One region of the Sedimenticola thiotaurini genome, then DNA from elsewhere that is predicted to be linked to it. Evidence: predicted binding sites of a transcription regulator. Region 1 holds the regulator's gene; the other holds the start of a gene.

Evidence for each region. Region 1 encodes sigma-54, which starts transcription at its own class of promoters, with help from an activator protein. Its sites were predicted from a motif close to TGGCANGNTNCNTGCTT; they were not measured.
Region 2: a site for sigma-54 is predicted at 1,619-1,635, ahead of AAY24_RS09335 (pilin). Genes of this name have one in related genera too.

What each region holds. Positions count from the first base shown of each region.
Region 1 is NZ_CP011412.1:2,166,940-2,170,084, forward strand. It holds gene lptA (lipopolysaccharide transport periplasmic protein LptA) at 1-155, shown strand, start outside; gene lptB (LPS export ABC transporter ATP-binding protein) at 163-888, shown strand; gene AAY24_RS09870 (RNA polymerase factor sigma-54) at 998-2,500, shown strand; gene hpf (ribosome hibernation-promoting factor, HPF/YfiA family) at 2,525-2,860, shown strand; gene AAY24_RS09880 (PTS sugar transporter subunit IIA) at 2,880-3,145, shown strand, end outside.
Region 2 is NZ_CP011412.1:2,052,095-2,055,239, reverse strand. It holds partial or broken gene AAY24_RS09340 (IS3 family transposase) at 1-567, opposite strand, end outside; gene AAY24_RS09335 (pilin) at 1,027-1,506, opposite strand; gene AAY24_RS09330 (sigma-54-dependent transcriptional regulator) at 1,907-3,145, opposite strand, start outside.

The DNA.
Region 1 (3,145 bases):
CCCTCAATATGATCGGTGACGCAATCCTGATCCAGGGCAAGGACACCTTCAAGAGTGACCGGATCGTCTACGACCGCGCCCGGGCCATTGTAAAGGCCGGTGCCAGCGCCAAGGGCAAGGAACGGGTCCGGGTCACTATCGGTGGCAAAAAGTAACCCGCCCATGAGTGTGCTCGTAGCTGACAAGCTGGTAAAACACTATCGCCGTCGCGCGGTGGTCAACGGGGTCTCCCTGAAGGTAGCCGCTGGCGAGGTGGTTGGGCTGCTCGGACCCAACGGTGCCGGCAAGACCACCTGTTTCTACATGATCGCCGGGCTGGTGCCGTCGGAAAAGGGCGCCATCAGCATTGATGGTCACGACATCACCGGCCTGCCGATGCATGCCCGGGCCCGGCTCGGCCTCGGCTATCTGGCCCAGGAGCCATCGATTTTCCGTAAGTTATCGGTATTCAACAATATTTTTGCCATCCTGGAGACTCGCAAGGACCTACGGCGTCCGGAACAGATCGAGGCCTGCGAGGCGCTGCTGGTGGACTTTAACCTGACCCATCTGCGGAACAATCTGGCGATGAGCCTGTCCGGGGGCGAACGTCGCCGGCTGGAGATCGCCCGCTCACTGGCGATGGAACCCCGCTTCATCCTGCTGGATGAACCCTTCGCCGGCATCGATCCGATCTCGGTCAAGGATATCCAGAATATTATCCGCTCCCTCTCCTCCCGGGGTATCGGCGTGCTGATTACCGATCACAATGTGCGGGAGACCCTCGGAATCTGCGGACGGGCCTATATTATCAGCGAGGGACAGGTCCTGGCTGAGGGTGAGCCGGAACAGATTCTGGCCAACCAGGAGGTACGCTCGGTCTACCTGGGAACAGAGTTCAGTCTGTAGCTTGACCGATGACAATTAACACTTTTTCCCCTTGTGCGCCTGTGCAGTTTTTACGCTAGAATGAAACTGTGAAAACTATACAAATTACGTACCAGATTCAGATATTCGCATGAAGCAGACGCTCCAGCTTCGCCTTGGCCAACATCTAACCATGACGCCGCAATTGCAGCAGGCTATCCGCTTGCTGCAACTTTCGACGCTGGATCTCAAACAGGAGATCCAGGAGGCCCTCGACTCCAACCTGATGCTGGAGACCGAGGAGGATAACAGTGCCCGCGAAGAGGCCCGCCAACAGGAGCAGCAGAGCGTAATCGATGGACTGAACGGCGAAAACCTGAAAGCTGACAAGGCCAACAGCAACGATCTCAATAACGAGAAAGAGATCAATGGCGAGGCCAGTTCCATGCCGGAAGAGCTGCCTGTGGACAGCGGCTGGGACGATGTCTACGACAGCACCCTGCCGCCCTCCTCCGGGATGGCCTCACGGGACTCCGGAGACAGTGACTACCTGGCCCAGCGCCGTAGCGCCCGAACCCTCTATGACTACCTCACCTGGCAGCTGAACCTGACCCCGTTCAGCGATCTCGACCGTCAGATAGCGGTTGCCATCATCGACGGTATTGATGAAGACGGCTACCTGCGGATGGAGCTGAATGAGATTCTCGACGACATGGAGGCCGACGAGATCGAACTGGATGAGATCGAAGCGGTGCTGCACCGGATCCAGCAGTTTGATCCACCCGGTGTGGGTGCCCGGGATCTGCGCGAATGCCTGCTGATTCAGCTGCGCCAGTACACCGAACCCCATCCGGCCATGGAACTTACCCTGCGGCTGGTGGATGACCATTTTGACCTGTTGGCCCAGCAGGACCACAACCAGATCAAACGCAAGCTGAAGATCGACGACGACACCCTGAAATCGATCAACCAACTGATCCGCTCACTGATTCCGCGGCCCGGCAGCCTGGTGGCTGAAACTGAGGCCCAATATGTCATCCCCGATGTGTTCGTGACCCGTCGGGATGGCACCTGGCACGTGGATCTGAATGCCGAGGCCGCGCCCAAACTGCGGGTCAACCCGGACTACGCCCGGCTGATCCGGCGCGCCGACAACAGTGAAGACAACACCTGCCTGAAAAACCACCTGCAGGAGGCGCGCTGGTTTATCAAAAGCCTGATGAGCCGCAACGAGACCCTGTTGCGGGTGGCCACCAAAATCGTCGAGCTGCAGCGCGGCTTCTTCGAGCACGGTGAAGAGGCGATGAAACCGCTGGTGCTGCGGGACATTGCCGAGGCCCTGGACCTGCATGAATCGACCATCTCCAGGGTAACGACCCAAAAGTACATGCATACCCCGCGGGGTACGCTGGAGTTCAAGTATTTCTTCTCCAGCCATGTCAGTACCGCCGGAGGGGGAGAGTGTTCCGCCACGGCGATACGCGCACTGATCAAAAAACTGATCGCTGCCGAAAAACCCAACAAACCGCTAAGCGACAACAAACTGGCCAGTATACTTGCCGATCAGGGCATTCAGGTCGCGCGGCGAACAGTAGCGAAATATCGCGAGTCCATGGCGATTCCGCCATCCAACGAGCGCAAGCGCCTCGTCTAGAGGCCCGTAACCAAGGAGCAAACCATGCAAATCAGCATCACCGGTCATCATGTGGACATCACCGAAGCCATGCGCAACTACGTGGATACAAAATTGGAGCGCCTGGAACGGCACTTTGATCATGTTGCCAAAATCCACGTCATCCTGAGTGTTGAGAAACTGCGTCAGAAAGCGGAAGCAACACTGCATGTGAATGGTGCCGATGTCTTCGCCGAGTGTGAAGAGGAGGATATGTATGCAGCCATTGATGGCCTGGTGGACAAGATCGACCGCCAGGTCAAAAAACTCAAGGAGAAAAGCACTAATCACCGCAATGGTGCAGGTATGAAGGGCATTGACCCTGCCAACGCCGAAATCTAACCCAAAAGGCACCACAATCATGTTTCCCGCAAATTTCATTAGCGTCGAACGCATCAGTGTCGCCAACCCGGCGGCCAGTAAAAAGCGCGTACTCGAAGAGGTAGCCGGACTGCTGGCCTCTGCTTCAGATGAGCTTACCCAGGGCAATGTATTCGACAAACTACTTGAGCGGGAACGATTGGGCAGCACCGGGCTGGGGCATGGCATCGCCTTGCCCCACGCCCGCGTTGCCGGCGTCACGGAAGCCCGCGGTGCCTTTGTCCAGTTGCAGTCAGGGGCGGATTT
Region 2 (3,145 bases), 110 kb from region 1:
GCCCGCCTCACGCATCAGTTTTCTGGCCTTGCTCCGACTCACCGGATAACTCAGCGCATTGAGCGCCTTCTTTATCCGACGGCTGCCATAGGCATGGTCCGCACTCTCAGCGATATCTTTGACCCATTCCAGCATCTCTTGATGCGCGGGATCATCCGGCTTGTTACTCAGACGTTTTCTGTGCTGGTAATAGCCATTACGGGTCACACCCAATACCTGGCATTGCGGGCTGATGGGATAGGCATTCTTATGTTGGGTGATAAACGAGTATTTTACTTCGTTTCTGCTGCAAAGAATGCCGTCGCTTTTTTTTAAGATATCCCTCTCCATCTCAAGGCGTTTCACCTGGGCCTTGAGCTTTCTAATCTCTTCCTGTTCCGGTGTCAGCTTGCCATTGCCGCGAAAGGCCTGGCCATCAACCGACCGATGCTCTTGCACCCAACGACCCAGCATCTGGGCATTGATGCCAAGGTTCTTCGCTGCCTCGGCCTGGCTGTAATTCTGATCAATCACCAGACTGACCGCATCCAGCTTGAATTCTTTTGAGTACTTCTTTCGTGTTGTCATTATTTTTACCTCAGTTAAGTGGATTATGCTTAACTGGGTTGTACAAATCTATTAGACCACCTCAATCCGCCACCCAGAAGAGATGATCGTAGGATGGATCAGTTGAAACTGGTGTGTAAGCTCTTTTCAGTCGATCGAAGAGCCATTAGGTTCGTCAAGAAGATTGTTCTGAGTGTTTGGCAGCTAAAGCTACGGACTTTGCTGGAGGCTTAACTTAAAACCACTAGTGGTAGTTTGCGCTAAGAATAGGGGCGCTGTGTCGCTTAATTTTGAGTGCGGGGAAAAGCCGCCACTGTTGCGGCTATTTGTACAGGGGAGAACGAGAGGGGGTCTCTATCTCTCGCGCGTTGTAAAATAAAAAGCCCCCGACGACGGAGGCTTTAATGGGTTGCCTTACGAAGGCTGGTGAGAAAATGAGTCTTGCTCGTTCTACCTTGCCTTTAGCATTATACTATGCGGTTAGAGAGAACCCTTGCATGAGCCTGGTAGGTATTTAGTGGGCACTGAGCCGCTACCGGTATCACCCGCACACTCAAATCCATAAACCTGGAGGGGGATGTTGGCGGCGGCGGCCGCAACTCCGGGTGCCGTAATCGGTGTCAATACAATGGTCTCACCATCTACGGCGGCATCAATATTTTGGAGTGTTACCGTTATAGCACCATTGGCACTGGTTGAAATTGACGAAACGTATTGGGTTGTCGTGGTTCCTTCCCCACAGCCCCAATCGTCAGCGGCAGGGGCGTTAGCGGCAGTCCCTGTTTGATAGACTTCCGAGATTGTTGTGCGGCATTGACTGGTTGCCAGAATACCTTCTGAGACCTTGGCCTTTATGACATAGTCTTGATAAGCAGGCAGCGCAATGGCCGCCAGAATGCCGATGATCGCAACCACGATCATCAGTTCGATCAATGTAAAACCAGCTTGTGTCTTTTTCATGGGTATCTCCCTTTAAGTGTTAAATATTCTGTGGCAAGTGCCTGTTGGAATATGTCATCCCTTTCATCATGCGGTCCGGCAGTTGCCAGCCCCAGATTACTTGTCTGTTATTAAGCAATGGTCGTGCCAGTTCTTGTAAGCGGTTTACAGTTTATACATAAGTCCTTGAATATTAATGAATGGTACTTGTTCGGCAGGCTGTTCTGTGGTTGCTGGAGCTGGACCGGATTCCGCTATGGACCTTGCTGTGAGTGTCAAAAAGTGACGTAAATTGTCACATTGAAAGAGACAAAAAGTGTCACGGATTGCGCTTATGTGTGGTGATCCTGTGTCCGTGCCGATCTGGCCCGGGGGTTATCGGGCCGTGCAGTCTTGGTTTGTGGTCATCGCTGGCGTTGCGTCACTCCAACCCCAGCTTCTCCAGCTTGTATCGGAGTGCCCGGAAAGAGATGCCCAGTCGTTTCGCGGCGGCCGTCTTGTTCCAGTGGGTCGCCTCCAGCGCGGTGGTGATCATGTTGCGTTCCACCTGTTCCAGGTGCGCCTCCAGCGGCATGTCCGGGTCGACATCGAGTGGCGTGGTTCTTTCTGGTGCCGGGTCGGTGGGAATCTGCAGATCCTCCCGGGTGATGATGCCATTCTCACAGAGGGCGACCGCCCGTTCCAGGATGTTCTCCAGTTCCCGGATATTGCCGGGAAAGCTGTAGCCAAGCAGGGCCTGCAGTGCGTCCCGGTCGATACGGGGCTTGCTGCCGCCGGTGTAGGCAGCGATGCGGCTCAGCATCATGTCGGCCAGCAGGGGGATGTCGTCCCGTCGCTCGCGCAGGGTGGGGATGGGCAGTTCGATGACATTGATCCGGTAGAACAGGTCCTGGCGGAAATGGCCGCTCTCCACTAACGCGGCCAGGTCTTTATGGGTGGCACTGGTGATGCGGACATCCACCGGTATCTCCCGTTGCGCACCGATGGGCCGGATCGACTTCTCCTGGATAGCCCGCAGCAGCTTGACCTGCATATTGAGCGGCAGGTCGGCCACTTCGTCCAGGAACAGGGTGCCGCCATCTGCGGCCTGGAACAGTCCCTGTTTGTCGCTGATAGCGCCGGTAAAGCTGCCCTTCATGTGGCCGAAAAACTCGCTCTCCATCAGCTCCTGGGGGATGGCGCCGCAGTTGACAGCAATAAAGCTGTGGTCGGCACGCGGACTCTGTTGGTGTATCTGCCGGGCGGCCAGCTCCTTGCCGGTACCCGATTCGCCACTGATGAAGACCGGGGCCTGGCTGCGGGCCAGTTTGCGGATCAGGGTACGGATACGTTCGGCGGCGGGTGATTTGCCCAATAGTTCCGGTTTCTGTTTACTGTTTCCCGGTCGGGCGGCACCGGTGTCGTTCCGTTCCAGTTTCAGCGCAGTATTGACCAGCTTGCGCAACATACCCAGATCGACCGGTTTGGAGACAAAGTCGAATGCCCCTGCCTTCAGTGCCTGTACGGCAGAGTCCATGTTGCCGTGTGCCGTGATGACCGCTACCGGCAGTTCCGGATAGTGCTGGTTGATGTTCTCCACCAGTTCGATACCGTTGCCGTCCGGCAGGCGCATATCGGTCAGGCAGAGGTCGAATCGTTCGGATTCCAGCAACTGCCGGGC